DNA from 2 places in the Clavibacter sp. GW821-FHT01D01 genome. Region 1 is predicted to be linked to the other one. Evidence: riboswitches for the same ligand, from Rfam matches in the RefSeq annotation. Region 1 holds a riboswitch; the other holds the start of a gene.
The links. Region 1 has a riboswitch for thiamine pyrophosphate ahead of AC07VC_RS12145 (ECF transporter S component). Riboswitches for the same ligand answer to the same signal wherever they lie in the genome.
Positions count from the first base shown of each region.

Region 1 (8,739 bases):
AGCTCGAGTACTACCGCCGGGCCGCCTTCGTGCCCGCGCCCGGGCCCGCCACCGAGGACGTGCAGGCCATCTCGGCGGACGTCACGTCCGCGTGGGCTCCGCGGCTGTAGTACCATCGTCATGGCCGTCCGCGAGAGCGGGATCGGCCGCATGGTGGGCGTAGCTCAGTTGGCAGAGCGCTGGCTTGTGGAGCCGGAAGTCGCGGGTTCGAGCCCCGTCGTCCACCCCACCGGGAAGGGCCGGGATCCGAGAGGGTCCCTGCCCTTCCGTCGTGTGGGCCCGTCCCGGCGTGGGCACCCGTCCCCCGACCGCCCCGCGGCTCCTCCCGGAGGGCGTGTGCGAGGCTGGAGCGTGCTGACCTGCGGACCCGAGGACTTCGAGCGACTGGTGATCGACGAGCTCGACGAGCTCCCCGACGAGATGGTCGAGGGGCTCGACAACGTGGTGTTCGTGGTCGAGGACCGCCCCGAGGACGGGTCGCTCGACCTCCTGGGCCTGTACGACGGCGTCGCCATGACCGAGCGCGGGCAGTACGGGTTCGGCGAGATGCCCGACCGGATCGTCGTGTACCGCGAACCGCACCTGCACGAGGCCGAGGACATGGACGCCCTCCGTGACCTCGTGCACGTCACGCTCGTGCACGAGATCGCGCACTTCCACGGCATCGACGACGACCGGCTGCACGAGCTGGGCTGGGCCTGACGCCTCCGCGGGACCCCGGTCGCCGGAGCCGGACGCACGACCGCCCGGAGCCGCAGGGCGGTCCGGGCGGTGGGCCGGCGCCTCAGGCGCCGGTGATCGTGCGGGTCAGAGCTCGAGGGACTCGTCGTCGCCCTCGCCGAGGACGTCGTCGCTGCCGTCGGCCACGAACGTGTACGTGACGCGCTGCTCGCCCGCGACCTCGGACACGGCGCCCGCGCGGTACTGGAACAGCGACTCCTTGCCCTCCACGGCGGACATCGTGCTGATGGTCTCGTCGTGCGTGCCGTCGACGAGGACGCGGGTCTCGGTGGTGCCCTCGAGCGGGCCGTCGGCGAAGACGGCGAGGTAGCGGACGTCGGACGGTGCGGAATCGGTCATGGGCTCAGGCTACCCGGCCGTCGGCACGCCGTCCGTGCGCATGACGACGTCGGCCAGGCCCCGCGGATCCTCCCGTGCGAGGTGCCCGCGCCACTGCGCGTCCCACCGCTCCCACTCCACGGCGAACGCCTCCCCGTCCCGGGCGATCGCCCGGGCGCGGCGGACGTCGTCGTCGGCCTCCACCCAGATGCGGTGCGTCGCCAGCCCCGCCGTCGTGCGGGTGAGGGAGCCGCACCCCTCCACGACGAGCGGCCGGTCCGGATCGAGGTCGTGCCAGCCCGCGGGCGCGTCGCGCTCCCAGTCCCAGCGTCGCCACCGCGGACGTCCGCCCGGCCGCATCGCCGGCAGGACGTGCCGCTCGAGGTGCCGTGACGCCGCCTCGAGGCCGTCCCACCCGGGGTAGACGTCGTCGAGGCGGAGCAGCTGCGCACCGGGTCCGAGCGCCGCCGACGGGTCGCCCGCACGGACGAGCGCGTCGGCGAGCGTCGACTTGCCGGAGCCCGACGGACCGTCGACGAGGACCAGCGCCGGCCGCCGCTCCCCCGCGTCAGGCGGCAACGAAGTCCCAGGTGCCTGCGGCGACCGCCGCGGACACCGCGACGGCGGCCACGAGCACCGCGATCGCCAGCACCAGCGCCTCGCGACGGCCCACCGCGCTCGGCCGTGCCCACGTGCGCGCACCGGTGCCGCCGAAGCCGCGTGCCTCCATGGCGGTCGCGAGCTTGCTGCCCCGCCGGATCGAGAGCACCAGGAGCGCGAACGCCTGCCCGGCGAAGCGGCGGATGCGGCCGCGGTCGGCGACGCCGCGCGCCCGGCGCGCCAGCTCGAGCGACCGCCAGTCGTCCAGCAGGAGGCCCACGAGCCGGACGCCGGCCAGTGCGCCGAGGACGAACCGGGACGGGAGTCGCCACACCTGGGCGAGGCCGTCCGCGAGGTCGGTGGGGTCGACGTTGGAGAACAGGATTAGCGAGGCCACGCCGATGGCCAGGACCCGCAGCGTGGTGGCGACGGCGAGCAGCACCGAGCCCTCGCTGACGACCACCAGGAGGAACTGCGCGTACACGTCCCCCGACGTGCGGCCGTAGAGCAGGATCGTGAGCCCCGCGCCGGGCGCGGCGATCCACACGGGGATGCCCCGCAGGAGGAAGGCGCGGGCGGAGACGCCGGCCAGGGGCAGGAGCAGGAGCTCCAGCAGCAGGGCCGCCCCGGCCGAGACGACGTCGAGGCTGAGCACCAGCGCGAGGGTGAGCACGAGCGCGGCCGCGAGCCGCGCGACCGGGTTCACGGCCGCGAGGCCGGTCGCGCGGGCGGCGGGCAGCGCCACGGGCAGCCCGCTCACCGGACGACCTCGAGGCGCGCGGGAGAGCCGGCGAGGGGGTCGAGCCGCAGGACGTCGTCCGCCAGGGCGTCGACGAGGTCGACGTCGTGCGTGACGGCCAGGACGCCGACGCCGTCGCGGTCCACGAGCTCCGCGAGGAGCGCGACGAGCTCCGCCCAGGTGCGCGCGTCCTGGCCGAAGGTCGGCTCGTCGAGGACGAGGAGGCGCGGGGCGGTGGCGAGGGCGGTCGCGACGGAGAGGCGGCGCTTCTCCCCACCGGACAGCGTGAAGGGATTGGCCCGTGCGAGGCCGTCGAGGCGCAGGCGGACGAGCAGCTCGTCGACGCGGCGGGTCGCCTCCGCGGGATCCATGCCCACGGCGCGCGGCCCCACCTCGAGCTCGGCGCGCACCGTGGGGGCGAGGAACTGGTGCTCGGGATCCTGGAACACGGTGCCCACGCGGGCCGCGAGCTCGCGGGAGCGCCAGGCGGCGGGGTCGGGGGCGAGCCCGGCCGCGAGGTCCGCCTCGGCGACGACCCGGCCCGCGACCGGGGGCAGCAGTCCCCCGAGCGTCAGCGCGAGGGTGCTCTTCCCGCCGCCGTTGGGCCCGGTGAGGGCGGTGACCCTCCCCGATCCGAGCCCGAGGCCGATGCCGTCGGCCACGCGCGTTCCGCGGGCGCCGCCGCGGCCGACGACGAGGTCGTCGGCCCGCACGAGCGGTACCGTCGCCGCCCGCCGGCGGGCGGGTGCGGACGGCTCCCGCCCGGGGACCCAGACGCCGGCCGACGCGAGCGCGGCGCCCTGCTCGCGGAGGACGTCGTCGGGGGCCCCGTCGGCGAGGATCCCCCCGTCGGCCGCGAGGACGACCACGCGGTCGACGAGGTCCTGCCACACCGCGACGCGGTGCTCGATGACGACGAGCGTGGCACCCGTCGTGCCGACGACCGCCTCGACGGCACGACGGACCTCGCCGACGCCCTCGGGATCGAGGTTCGCGGTCGGCTCGTCCAGGAGGAGGAGCCCCGGGCGCATGGCGAGCACGCCGGCGAGGGCGAGCCGCTGCTTCTGGCCGCCGGAGAGGGCGGTGGTGGAGCGGTCGAGGGCGACGTCGAGCCCCACCGCGTCGAGGGCCGCGCGCACGCGGGGCCAGATCTCCTCGCGCGGGACGCCGAGGTTCTCGCAGCCGAACGCCACGTCGTCGCCGACCCGGGAGAGGATCACCTGCGCGTCCGGGTCCTGCAGCACGAGACCGGCGCGGCCTCGCAGCTCCGCCGGATCCTGGCCGTCGACGCGGAGCGACCCGCGGGCCTCGCCCTCGTCGTCGCCGCCGAGCACGCCCGCCAGCGCGTGCAGGAGGGTCGTCTTCCCGGCGCCGGACGCGCCGAGCAGGAGGACCCGCTCACCCGGCTCGATCACGAGGTCGACGTCGCGGACCGCCCACGCGCTGCGGCCCGCGTGCCGCCAGCCCCAGCCCTCCGCGCGGACGGACGCGCCGCCCGTCGGACCCGCGGGCACCGCGTCCGCCCGGGCGACAAGGGATGCCGAGGGTCCCCGGACCGGCCGCCGCACGGTCAGACGCGGGCCGCGGTGTCGCGGCCCGAGGCGAAGCGCGAGAGCGCGCCCGTGCGCGCGAGCGCGCGGGCGACCAGCCACGAGAGGAGACCCGCGACGACCGCGCCGGAGACCAGCGCCGCGACCGTGTAGACCGTGGCGAACACGGCCGACGAGCCCGGGTAGTAGGTGATGAGGTCGGTGATCGCCATGGCCAGCCCCGCGCCCATGCCGGCGAGGACGGCCACGTAGGCGCGCCAGTTCGCGTACAGGAAGACGAGGAGGACGAGCTCGGCGCCGAGGCCCTGGGTGAGGCCGGACAGCAGGGTGCCGACGCCCCACACGTTGCCGACCAGCATGGAGACGAACGCCGCGAGCAGCTCGCCGTAGAGGGCGGCGCCGGGCTTCCGGATCACGATGCCCGTGAGGACCCCGGCGAACAGCCAGCCGCCTCCCGCGAGCGCCTGCAGGCCCGGGAGGAGGGGCTCGAAGAAGCCGCCGATCGGCACGGAGGCCGTGTTCCAGAGGACGAAGACGAGCCCGGAGGCCACGCCGAGGACGCTGGCCACGACGATGTCGATGACGCGCCATCGGGAGCGGAGGCCCGAGCGGGGAGCGCGGGTCCCGTCGGCCGGGGAGGCGGAGGCGGGTGCGGTGGTCGGGGATGATGCGGTCACTGTCGTGCCCTTCTAGGTGGAGGGAGAGGGCACGGGTAGAGAAAGGAAACCTCCCTGCGCTGGCATGATCCAGATCAGGTTCGACGGTCGAAGATTGGGGATCTTCCTCTCAGCCCGGCTCACCGGACTCCCGTGTTCCCGCCGAGCATAGCGCCCGCGCGACCCGTCGCGGGGGCACCGTCCGCCGGGCGCGGACCGGGCCGCGCGGGGCTGGACGCACGGGAGCGCGGGCGCCCGAGGGCACCCGCGCTCCGCGGTGGTCGTGCGGTCGGCTACTTCAGCGTCTTGATGAGCTTGACCAGGACCTTGCCGGAGATCCAGATGACGGGGGTGGCCACGGCGAGCAGCGCGATGACGTTCGGCTGGAAGCGGACCTCGCCGTCGGTGGCGATGTAGGCGCCGATCGGCCAGGTGGCGCCGCCGCCACCGCCGCCGCCGGCGACGTTGCCGTCGGAGTCGGGGAGGTCGCTGCCCCCGCCGAAGCCGTACCAGGCGAAGGCCACGGGCACGATGGTCGAGCCGTCGATGTCGAGGGGGTCGCCGTAGACCGTCCCCACTCCGGCGTTCTTCACGTTCTCTGCGAGCTGTGCGACGAGGTTGGTCATGCGTCCCACCGTACCCCGCGGGACGCGCGGGATGCGGGTCGATCCGGGTCCTCACGGTACCCTCGCCCCTGGTGCGTCGCTGCGTCGCATCCGGCCCTCCCCGCCGCTGCGGCCGATGCGGATCCACCGCCTGCCCCGCCCCCGACGGATCGCGCCCCCGCGCGCCGTCGGCGGACGAGTCGACCCAACTGGAGGACCACTTGCACACCTGGCCCGGAAACCCCTATCCGCTCGGCGCGACCTTCGACGGGAGCGGCACCAACTTCGCGCTCTTCAGCGAGGTCGCCGAGGCGGTGCAGCTGTGCCTCGTCGACGAGGACGGCACCGAGACCCGCGTGGACGTCACCGAGGTCGACGCGCACGTCTGGCACTGCTACCTCCCGCACGTACAGCCGGGACAGCGCTACGGCTACCGCGTCACCGCGCCGTACGAGCCGGAGGCCGGCCACCGGTCGAACCCGGCGAAGCTCCTCCTCGACCCGTACGCGAAGGCCACCTGCGGCGAGTTCGACTGGCACCCGTCGCTGTTCGCCTACGAGTTCGGCGACCCGGACAGCCGCAACGACGAGGACTCGGGCCCGCACATGATGCTCGGCGTCGTGGTCAACCCGTTCTTCGACTGGGACGGCGACCGCCTGCCCCGCACGCCCTACAGCGAGTCCGTCGTCTACGAGGCGCACGTCAAGGGCCTCACGCAGCTGAACCCGCGGGTGCCCGAGGAGCTGCGCGGCACCTACGCCGGCATCGCGCACCCCGCCGTCATCGACCACCTGCAGCACCTCGGCATCACCGCGATCGAGCTGATGCCCGTGCACCAGTTCGTGCAGGACAACACCCTGCTCGAGAAGGGGCTCCGGAACTACTGGGGCTACAACACCATCGGGTTCTTCGCCCCGCACAACGCCTACTCGTCCACCGGCGAGCTCGGGCAGCAGGTGCAGGAGTTCAAGTCCATGGTGCGCGCGCTGCACGCGGCGGGGATCGAGGTCATCCTCGACGTCGTCTACAACCACACGGCCGAGGGCAACCACCTCGGGCCCACCCTCTCCTTCAAGGGCATCGACAACCAGGCCTACTACCGGCTCATGGAGGACGACCCGACCTACTACATGGACTACACGGGCACCGGCAACTCCCTGAACGTCCGGCACCCGCACTCGCTGCAGCTGATCATGGACTCGCTGCGCTACTGGGTCACCGAGATGCACGTCGACGGCTTCCGCTTCGACCTGGCCTCGGCCCTCGCCCGCGAGTTCTACGACGTCGACAAGCTCGCCACCTTCTTCGAGCTCGTGCAGCAGGACCCGGTGGTGTCGCAGGTCAAGCTCATCGCCGAGCCCTGGGACGTGGGCCCCGGCGGATACCAGGTGGGCAACTTCCCGCCGCAGTGGACCGAGTGGAACGGCAAGTACCGCGACACCGTGCGCGACTTCTGGCGCGGCGAGGCCTCCTCGCTCGGGGAGTTCGCCGCCCGCATCACGGGATCCGCCGACCTGTACGAGCACTCGGGCCGCCGACCGGTCGCGTCCATCAACTTCATCACCGCGCACGACGGCTTCACGATCGCCGACCTCGTCAGCTACGACGAGAAGCACAACGAGGCCAACGGCGAGGGCAACGCCGACGGCGAGAGCCACAACCGCTCCTGGAACATGGGCGTCGAGGGGCCGACGGACGACCCGGCCGTCCTCACGCTGCGGGGCCGACAGCAGCGCAACATGCTCGCGACGATGATCCTGTCGCAGGGCGTGCCGATGATCCTGCACGGCGACGAGCTCGGCCGCACCCAGCAGGGCAACAACAACACGTACGCGCAGGACAACGAGATCAGCTGGGTGCACTGGGACCAGGCCGACCAGCCGCTCGCGGAGTTCACGGCGTCGGTCGTGCGGCTCCGCAAGGAGCACCCGACCTTCCGCCGCGGGCGCTTCTTCGACGGGCGTCCCGTGCGTCGCGGCGAGGGCGAGCCGCTGCCCGACATCGTGTGGCTCGACGCCGACGCGACGCCCATGTCGGACGACGACTGGGAGTCCGGCCTCCGCGCCATCGGGATGTTCCTCAACGGCAACGGGATCCGCGGGCGCGACCGCCGCGGCGAGGACATCTACGACACGCACTTCCTGCTCTACTTCAACGCCCACGACGCCCCCGTCGCGTTCACGCTCCCGTCGGACGAGTACGCGGACGCCTGGGAGACCGTGATCGACACCGCGGGCGTCGGAGCCGACTCGACGGCCCTCCGCGCGAGTAGCGTCGTCGATGTGCAGGCCAAGGCCCTCGTGGTGCTCCGTGCCTACACGGAGCCCGAGGTGGAGCCCGACCACTCGGTCGCGGCGAGCCTCGCCGTCCTCACCCACGCGCAGGCCGACCGGCCCGCCGCAGAACCAAGGAGCGACATCAGTTGAGAACCCCCATCTCCACCTACCGGTTCCAGGTGCGGGAGTCCTTCGACCTCGCCGCGGTCGCCGACCAGCTGCAGTACGTGAAGGACCTCGGGGCGGACTGGGTGTACCTCAGCCCCATCCTCACGGCGGAGCCCGGATCCGACCACGGCTACGACGTCGTCGACCACTCGCAGGTCGACCCGGCGCGCGGCGGCGCGGCGGGCATGGCGGCCGTGGCGGCCCGCGCGCACGAGCTCGGCCTCGGCGTGCTCGTCGACATCGTCCCGAACCACGTCGGCGTCGCCACCCCCGTCGAGAGCCTCTGGTGGTGGGACCTGCTCACGCACGGCACCGCGAGCCGCTACGCGGACGCGTTCGACGTGGACTGGGACTTCGGCGGCGGCAAGGTCCGCATCCCCGTCCTCGGGGACGGCGACGACGAGCTCGACCGCCTCACGCTCGTCCGCGGCGACGACGGCACCGTGGAGCTGCGCTACTACGACACCCGCTACCCCGTGGCCCCCGGCACCGCCGAGGACGACGCGGACGCGCGGACCGTGCACGCGCGCCAGTCCTACGAGCTGGTCAACTGGCGCCGCGCGGACGCCGAGCTCAACTACCGCCGCTTCTTCGCGGTCAACACGCTCGCCGGGATCCGCGTCGAGCTGCCGCACGTGTTCGAGGAGTCGCACGCGGAGATCTCCCGCTGGTTCCGGGAGGGGCTCGCCGACGGCCTGCGCGTCGACCACCCGGACGGCCTGCTCGACCCCAAGGCGTACCTGGACGACCTCGCGCGCATCACCGACGGCGCCTACGTGCTCGTCGAGAAGATCCTCGAGCCCGGCGAGGCGCTCCCCACCGACTGGGCGACCGCCGGCACGACGGGCTACGACGCGCTGGCCGAGATCGACCGCGTGCTCGTCGACCCCGACGGCCAGGTCGAGCTCGACCACCTCGACGCGTCGCTCCGCGGCCTCCCCCAGGGCGAGGTCGTCAGCTGGGCCGACATGATCCGCGGGACCAAGCGCGGCATCGCCGACGGGATCCTCCGGAGCGAGGTGCTCCGCCTCGAGCGCCTCGTGGAGGACGCCCCCGCCGACGCCGCCGACGCGCTCGCGGAGCTGC
Region 1 is NZ_JBWKXC010000008.1:172,847-181,585, reverse strand. Features, by position in the region: gene orn (oligoribonuclease) at 1-110, shown strand, start outside; tRNA gene AC07VC_RS12175 (tRNA-His) at 154-229, shown strand; gene AC07VC_RS12170 (metallopeptidase family protein) at 352-702, shown strand; gene AC07VC_RS12165 (hypothetical protein) at 808-1,080, opposite strand; gene AC07VC_RS12160 (nucleoside/nucleotide kinase family protein) at 1,090-1,638, opposite strand; gene AC07VC_RS12155 (energy-coupling factor transporter transmembrane component T family protein) at 1,628-2,419, opposite strand; gene AC07VC_RS12150 (ABC transporter ATP-binding protein) at 2,416-3,966, opposite strand; gene AC07VC_RS12145 (ECF transporter S component) at 3,969-4,625, opposite strand; TPP riboswitch at 4,659-4,769, opposite strand; gene AC07VC_RS12140 (hypothetical protein) at 4,898-5,230, opposite strand; gene glgX (glycogen debranching protein GlgX) at 5,431-7,635, shown strand; gene treY (malto-oligosyltrehalose synthase) at 7,632-8,739, shown strand, end outside.

Region 2 (8,739 bases), on a different contig from region 1:
CGCAGGAGACCGACCTCTCCGTCCCCGTCCGCCAGGGCGACTGGTGGTACTACGCCCGCACGGTCGAGGGGTCGCAGTACGCGATCCGCTGCCGCCGTCCCGTCCAGGGTCCGGACGACTGGACGCCGCCCGTCGTCGAGGCCGCCGCGGACGGCGTCGCGGTCGAGGGCGAGCAGGTGCTCCTCGACTCGAACGCCGAGGCGGAGGGCCACGAGTTCTTCTCGCTCGGCGCGTTCGAGGTCAGCCCCGACGGCTCGCTCCTCGCCTACTCGACCGACACCGAGGGCGACGAGCGCTTCACGCTCCGGATCCGCGACCTCGCCACGGGCCAGGACCTCGCCGACGAGATCCCCGGCACCAGCCACGGTGCCACGTTCTCCGCCCACGGCGACCACCTGTTCTACGTCACGGTCGACGACGCCTGGCGCCCCGACACCGTCTGGCGCCACCGCGTCGGCACGCCCGCCGCGCAGGACGTGAAGGTGTTCACCGAGCCCGACGAGAGCTACTTCACGGGCTTCGGCATGACCCGCAGCCGCCAGTACCTCATGATCCAGGTCGGTTCGAAGATCACGACCGAGGTGCTGCTGCTCGACGCGGGCGACCCGACGGGCACCTTCCGCCCGGTCTGGCCGCGCCGCCACGGCGTCGAGTACGACGTCGACCACGCGGTCATCGACGGCAGCGACCGGCTCCTCATCCTGCACAACGACGGCGCCACCAACTTCGAGCTGATCGACGTGCCCGCCGACGACCCGACCTCCACCACGGATCGCCAGGTCGTCATCCCGCACGACGACGACGTGCGCCTCGAGGACGCCAGCGCGTTCGCCGACCACGTCGTCGTGTCGTACCGCCGCGAGGGCCTCACGCGCGTCGGCGTGATCCCGTTCGACCGGGTCCTCGACGGCGAGCAGCTGCACGAGATCGCCTTCGACGAGCCGATCTACACGGTCGGCACCGCGGGCAACCCCGAGTTCGCGCAGCCCACCGTGCGCCTCGGGTACACGAGCCTCGCGACGCCCGCCACCACCTACGACTACGTGCTGGCCACCCGCGAGCTGCGCCTCCTCAAGCAGCAGCCGGTGCGCGGCGGCTACGACCCGGACGACTACGTGCAGACCCGCGAGTGGGCGACCGCGGAGGACGGCACCGAGATCCCGCTGTCGGTCGTCTACAAGCGCGGCCTCGTGCACCCGGGCGCGCCCGCACCGCTCCTGCTGTACGGCTACGGCTCGTACGAGGCGAGCATCGACCCGTCGTTCTCCATCGCGCGGCTGTCGCTGCTCGACCGGGGCATGGCGTTCGTCATCGCGCACGTGCGCGGCGGCGGCGAGATGGGCCGTCGCTGGTACGACGAGGGCAAGACGCTCACGAAGCGCAACACCTTCACCGACTTCGTCGCGGCGGCCGACCACCTCATCGCGCGCGGGTGGACGAGCCCCGACCGCCTCGTGGCCGAGGGCCGGAGCGCCGGCGGCCTGCTCATGGGCGCGGTCGCGAACATCGCGCCCGACCGGTTCGCCGGGATCCTCGCGGGCGTGCCGTTCGTCGACGCCTTGACGAGCATCCTCGACCCGTCGCTGCCCCTCACCGTCATCGAGTGGGACGAGTGGGGCGACCCGCTGCACGACCCCGAGGTGTACGCGTACATGAAGTCGTACACGCCGTACGAGAACGTGCGCGAGGGCGTCGAGTACCCGCGGATCCTCGCGGTCACGAGCCTCAACGACACGCGCGTCCTCTACGTCGAGCCCGCGAAGTGGACGGCCCGCCTCCGCGAGGTCGGCGCGCCGGTGCTGCTGCGCACCGAGATGCAGGCCGGCCACGGCGGCAAGTCGGGCCGCTACGACGCGTGGCGCGAGCGCGCCTCGGACTACGCGTGGGTGCTCGACGTGGCGGGGCTCGGGTAGCGGCGGCTCGTCCGTCACCCGCGGCGGGCCGTCCGCCCTCCGGCTGCCATCCCCGACGCGCCCAGGCAGAGCAGGAGCGCTCCGACGAGGATCGCGTTCCCGTAGGCCGCCTGCCGGGCGTCCCGCACGACGCTCAGGAGCCACCCCGTGGCGACGGTGCCGAGGAGGGATGTGAGCGCCACGGCCGCCTCGAAGGCGCGCACCTGCGAGTAGGCGACGTAGACGGCCCCATCGATCCGAGACCCGCGAGTAATGCCGCGCGCGGCGTGGCGACGGCCGCCAGGCGCGGAGCGAGGACCGATCCGGCGAGTCCGCCGAGGCTGAACGTGCCGCTGACGACGCCGTACTGCGCGGGCGTGAGCCCCAGGTGTCCGAGGGTGAACAGGGCGAGCACCGAGTTGTTGGTCCCGAGCGAGAGGCCGTAGACCGACACCCCGACGATGACCAGGCGGATCGACGGGGTCCGCCAGGCCACGAAGAGACCGGCGTCGAACTCCGGCCAGTAGCGACGTGCCGCGTCCGCATCCGGCCGTGCCGACCGCGCACCCTCCACCCTGCTCACGCACACCGCGGACAGCGCGAACGTGAGGGCGTTCACCGCCAGTGCGGGGAGAGGCCCCAGCACCGCGTAGAGCGCGGGCCCCCGCCGACGTGGCGATGACGGCGATGCCGACGGCGGCGAACATCATCTTCCCGGCGGCGTCCGCACGTCGATCCTCGGGGAGGAGCGCCTGGAGCGCCGCGGCTCGTGCGGGCAGGAAGAACTGCGACGCCGCGCCGATCAACGTGAGGGTCACCAGCAGCGCCACGATGACGAGGGCGTCGCCGCCCCTCGCCGCGATCGCGAGCATCGGGAGGAGCAGAGCGAAGCGGATCAGGTCGGCGGAGACCATCGCCCTGCCTGCTCGCCAGCGATCGACGAGCACCCCCACCAGCGGCGCGACGACGAGGCGCGGCAGCGTGCTGGTCACGACAACCGCCGAGACCAGGGCAGGCAGCTCCGGCTCGCCTGCCGCGAGGTCGGTGATGAGCCAGACGGTGACGGTGGAGGCGAGCAGGTACTCACCGAAGGACGACGTCGCCTGGGCAGCCCAGAACCAGGCGAAGTCCCGGTTGATCAGCACCCGCGCGCCCCATCGATCCATGCGTGGGACGCCCCCGCCGCGTGCGCCACGATCAGCGCGCGAGCAGTTCGCGGACGACGGGGTCGATGAGCGGCTCGCGATACAGGGCGACCATCGGCACCCATCCGCTGAGGTAGCACACGAAGTTCAACCGCCCGAAGGCCACGACGTCCTCAGTCGAGAGGGGCTCGCCCGCGATGAGCCGCTCCACCGACCCATCCGCGCCCGCGCCCGCGCCCTGCAACATCAGCATCGCCGCGCCCGATGCGTGGTCGGCTGGCAGGTCGTCCCACTCCCGCAATGGCTGGCCGCGGCGGAGCGCGGGGATCATGTGGCTGTCGTCCATCACGGCCCCGTCCGTCGTGCGGTGTCGGCGAGCGACGCGATCGCCGCCGTCGATCACAGGCGAGCCGCCTCTCGCACCCCTAGGGTGGATCCCTGACACGGGGTGCCCACGAGGGCTGAGATGAGACCCGTCGCACCTGATCCGGTTCGCACCGGCGGAGGGATGTCATCATGAGCGCTGCGCGCCCGTCCACCCACGAGACCACGGGAGCGGGGACCGCCTCGGCGGACCTCCTCCGCCTGCTGCGGGAGCGCACGCCGCTCGTGCAGTGCATCACGAACGCCGTCGTCACCGGCTTCACCGCCAACGTCCTGCTCGCGCTCGGTGCCGCGCCCGCGATGACCGACGTGCCCACCGAGGCGGGGCCGTTCGCCCGGATCGCGTCGGGGGTGCTCGTGAACCTCGGCACGCCGCACGCCGAGCAGCGGGAGGCCGCGGTCGAGGCCGCGCACGCCGCCCGCGAGGCGGGCACACCATGGGTGCTGGATCCCGTCGCCGTCGGCGCCCTGCCGGTGCGCACCCGGCTCGCGCACGAGCTCGTGGCCCTGTCGCCGACGATCGTGCGCGGCAACGCGTCCGAGATCCTCGCGCTCGCGACCGGCGGAGCGGGCGGCCGGGGCGTCGACGCGACCGACGCGGTGGAGGCCGCACTCGACGCGGCCCTGCTCCTCGCCCGCACCTACGGCACCGTCGTCGCGGTCTCGGGGCCCGTCGACCACATCACCGACGGACACCGCGTCGTGCGCGTGCACACGGGCGACGCGCTCCTCACGAAGGTGACCGGCGGGGGCTGCGCCCTCGGCGCCGTGATGGCCGCGTTCGCGTCGCTGGACCCGGATCCGCTGCGGGCAGCCGTCGCCGCGACGAGCGCGTACACGATCTCCGCGGAGGTCGCCGCCGAGGGCGCCCGCGGGCCCGGCTCCTTCGCGGTCGCGCTGCTCGACGCCCTCGACGCCGTGACCCCCGAGCTCGTCGCGCAGCGCGAGCGCCTGTCGTGAGCGGCCTCGACCTCTCCGTCTACCTCGTCACCGATCCGACGCTCTGCGGCGCGCGCGGCGTCCCCGCGGTCGTCGCGGCGGCCGTCGCGGGCGGGGCGACGGCCGTGCAGATCCGCGACAAGCACGCGAGCGCGGCCGACCTGCTGGCGACCGTGCTCGCGGCGGCCTCCGTCATCGACGCGCACGCCGCCGGGCACCCGACCGCGCCGCGGCCCGCGCTCCTCGTCGACGACCGCGTCGACGTGGTCCTCGCGGCGCTCGCCCGGGGCGCGCGGGTGGACGGGGTCCACGTCGGGCAGTCGGACGTGCCGGCCGACCTCGTGCGGCGGATGCTCGACGCCGCGAGCCCCGACCGGCGCCTCGTGCTCGGCCTCACGGCGAACGCCCCCGAGCACGTGGAGGCGGTCCGCGCCCTGCCAGACGGCACGGTCGACTACCTCGGCGTCGGCGTGATCCGGCCCACCAGCACCAAGCCCGACCACCCGGCGGCGCTCGGGCACGACGGGTTCGGCATCATCGCGGGCCTCTCCCCCGTGCCGTGCGTCGCGATCGGCGGGGTCGACGTGGACGACGTGGACGCGGTGGCGGCCGCGGGAGGGGCGGGCACCGCCGTGGTGTCCGCGGTGTGCGCGGCCGAGGATCCCGCGGCGGCCACCCGCGAGCTCGCGGACGCGTGGGCTCGGGTGCGGGCGGCGGCAGCGGGCGACGGGTCCGCGTCCGCCGAACCCGCCCCCACCGGCGACGACTCCGCCGTCGACGAGTTGGCCGCTGCCGACCACGACCACGACCACGACCACGCCGCAGCCGCCGGCCCGGCCCGCGGCAGCCGCGCCGTCCCGCGCGTCCTCAGCATCGCGGGCACGGATCCGACGGGCGGCGCAGGCGTGCAGGCCGACCTCAAGTCCATCGCGGCGAACGGCGGCTACGGGATGGCCGTCGTCACGACGCTCGTGGCGCAGAACACGCGGGGCGTGCGGGAGATCCACGTGCCGCCGGTCGCGTTCCTGCGGGCGCAGCTCGACGCGGTGTCCGACGACGTGGTGATCGACGCCGTGAAGGTCGGCATGCTCGGATCCGCCGCCGTGGTGGACGAGGTGGCGGACTGGCTGCGCGCGGTGCGCCCGCCGGTCGTGGTGCTCGACCCGGTGATGGTCGCCCAGTCGGGCGACGCCCTCCTCGACGCCGACGCCACCGAGGCGCTGCGGCGCCTCCTCCCGCTCGCCGACGTCGTGACGCCCAACCTGCCGGAGCTCGCCGCGCTCCTCGGCGAGCCCGAGGCCGACGGCTGGGACGCCGCGCTCGCGCAGGGCCGCGCCCTCGCCGCGCGGCACGGCGTGCGCGTGATCGTCAAGGGCGGGCACCTCCGCGTGGACGACTGCCCGGACGCGCTCGTCGTTCCCGCCGGGGACGGCGCGGACGGCTCTGACGCCGCGGACTCCGCCGTCCGCGTCGTCCCCGGCCCGCGCATCGCCACGACGAGCACGCACGGCACCGGCTGCTCCCTCTCGAGCGCGCTCGCGACCCTGCAGCCGCGGCGCGGCGACTGGCTCGCGGCGCTCACGGAGGCGAAGGGCTGGCTCACGGGATCCCTGGCGCGCGCCGAGGACCTCGACGTCGGCGAGGGGGCCGGCCCGCTCGACCACCTGCGCGCGCTGTGGGATGCCGCGGGCACGCACCTGCCGCCCGTCTCGGAGGAGATGTGGTCCGGATCGGCGGACCTCCGCCGCGAGATCGACGGCCTGCCCTTCGTCCGCCGCCTCGGCGACGGCAGCCTGCCGGAGGCGTGGTTCTCGCACTACCTCGCGCAGGACGCGATCTACCTCCGCGCCTACTCCCGCGTGCTCGCCCGGGCCAGCCAGCTCGCGCCGACGCCCGACGCGCAGGTCGCGTGGGCGCGGTCCGCGGCCGACGCGATCGCCGCCGAGTCGACGCTGCACGAGGAGTGGCTGTCCCGGCACCCCGCGCCCGCGGTCGCCGGCCCGGTGACGCGCGCCTACGTCGACCACCTGCTCGCGCACGCCGCCGGCAGCGACTACGCCGTGCTCGTCGCGGCGCTCCTGCCCTGCTTCACGATCTACGCCGACGTGGGCGTCCGGCTCCACGCGGCGGGATCCGCCGCGGCGGCGGCCGGGTCCGCGCACCCGTACGCGGCGTGGCTCGAGACGTACGCGGATCCCGCCTTCACGGCCGCGACCCGGCGCGCGTGCGAGCTGGTGGACGAGGCGGCGGTCCTCGCGGGCCCCGTCCGCCGGTCCGCGATGGTCGAGGCGTCCCGCCTCTCGGCGGCGTACGAGCGCGACTTCTTCCGCGCCCCGGAGGCGCTCGGCTGATCCGGCACCGGCCGGGTCGCGCCCGGCGCGCGTCCGGCGTCGCGAGGATGCGGCGGCGCGTGCGTCCGCGGGGCTCAGCCCACGGAGGCGAGCCGCTGCAGCAGCAGGTCGAGGGTGGAGTCGAGGCTGCTCGCGCCCCAGACCGCGACCACGACGGTGAGGGCGACCATCGTGCCCGCGGGCGCGCGGTGCCGGATGCGGTCGACGAGGAGCAGGACGACCGTGCCGATCGCGACGACGATCCCCGCGACGGAGGCGAAGGCCATGCGCACGTAGTCCGCCGCGTCGGGCGCCGACCAGCTGTTCGCCGCCAGGCTGAGGGCGAGCGGCACGAGCACCAGGCCCACGAGCAGGACCAGCGGCGCGGGCAGGAGGCGGGGACGCGGCGGGGCCGGATCCACGGCGACGGGGGTGGGGACGGACATGGTGACGAGCCTAGGGTCGCGGCGAGTCCCGGACCAGGGCCCGCACGACGCACGCCGCACGCCGCACGCTGCACGCTGCACGCTGCACGCCACGGTCCCCGCGCGCCGGCGGTCATCTCACGTCGTGCACCGACGGCGCGCGACCGCCGGCGTCACACTCCCGGAGGCGGACCGCCGCGGCGCTACGCTCGACCCGCCGCCGACGGATCCCCGTCTCCCGCGGCGTCGCCCGTCCTCCACACCGCCGACGCGGCGACCATCGCGCGCCGTGCGCCTCCCGGGAGCCCCACACCATGACCACGACCACCTCGCGGCCCACCCGCGCCCAGCGCCTCGACGCGCTCCCCTGGACCCGCGGCCACTCCCGCATCCTCGGCGGCAGCGGCGTCGGCTGGGCCCTCGACGCGATGGACGTCGGCCTCATCTCGTTCGTCATCGCCCAGCTCGCCGTGGTGTGGGAGGCGGACGCGGGGCAGCTCGGCCTCGTCGCGTCGGCGGGCTTCCTCGGCATGGCGATCGGCGCGAGCGTCGGCGGGCTGGTCGCGGACCGCATCGGACGTCGGCAGGTGTTCGCCCTCACGCTGCTCGTCTACGGCCTCGCGACGGGCGTGTCCGCGCTCGCGATGTCGGTCGGCGCGCTCATCGCGCTGCGGTTCGTCGTGGGCCTCGGGCTCGGTGCGGAGCTGCCGGTCGCGTCGACGCTCGTGAGCGAGTTCTCGCCGGCGCGGATCCGCGGGCGCGTGATCGTGATCCTCGAGTCCTCCTGGGCGGTCGGCTGGACGGCGGCCGCGCTCATCGGCTACCTGGTCATCCCCACGAGCGAAGACGGCTGGCGCTGGGCGCTCGCGCTCGGCGCGGTGCCCGCGGTGTGGGCGATCTTCGTCCGGCTCCGGCTGCCGGAGTCGGTGCGCTTCCTCGAGGCGAAGGGCCGGCACGCGGAGGCGGAGCGCGTGGTCCGCGGGCTGGAGGAGTCGGCCGGAGCAGCGGCGCCGGTCGACGACGCGCGGGTGCCCGAGACCGCCGCCGAGGCCGCGTCCGCCGCGCCCGCCGCCGACGCCGCTCCCCGAGAGCGCCTCTTCGGCGCGCGCCTGCGCCGCCGCACCCTCTCCCTCTGGATCGTGTGGTTCTGCGTCAACTTCGCCTACTACGGCGCCTTCATCTGGCTGCCGACGCTGCTGGTGGCGCAGGGCTTCTCGCTGGTGCGCTCCTTCGGGTACACCCTGCTCATCACGCTCGCGCAGCTGCCGGGCTACGCGGTCTCGGCCTGGCTCGTGGAGCGCTGGGGGCGCCGCGTGACGCTCGCGGTCTTCCTCGCGGGATCCGCCGTGTCCGCGGGCCTCTTCGGCACCGCCGACGACGTGACCTCGATCCTCGTGTTCGGCGCCCTCATGTCGTTCTCGAACCTCGGCGCATGGGGCGCGCTCTACGCGGTGACGCCCGAGCTGTACCCGACGCGCGTGCGCGCGACGGGCGCGGGCAGCGCGGCCGGATTCGGGCGGCTCGCGTCGATCATCGCGCCGCTGTGCGTGCCGCCGCTGCTCGCCCTCGGTGGCGTCGCCCTACCGTTCGGCGTGTTCGCGGGCGTCTTCGCGCTGGCCGCCGT
Region 2 is NZ_JBWKXC010000004.1:50,090-58,828, forward strand. Features, by position in the region: gene AC07VC_RS07325 (S9 family peptidase) at 1-1,913, shown strand, start outside; gene AC07VC_RS07330 (MFS transporter) at 1,928-3,037, opposite strand; gene AC07VC_RS07335 (hypothetical protein) at 3,090-3,440, opposite strand; TPP riboswitch at 3,472-3,563, shown strand; gene thiM (hydroxyethylthiazole kinase) at 3,554-4,381, shown strand; gene AC07VC_RS07345 (bifunctional hydroxymethylpyrimidine kinase/phosphomethylpyrimidine kinase) at 4,378-6,711, shown strand; gene AC07VC_RS07350 (hypothetical protein) at 6,786-7,136, opposite strand; gene AC07VC_RS07355 (MFS transporter) at 7,430-8,739, shown strand, end outside.
Region 2: linked by a shared signal. The riboswitch ahead of thiM (hydroxyethylthiazole kinase) and the one ahead of AC07VC_RS12145 (ECF transporter S component) in region 1 are both predicted to bind thiamine pyrophosphate.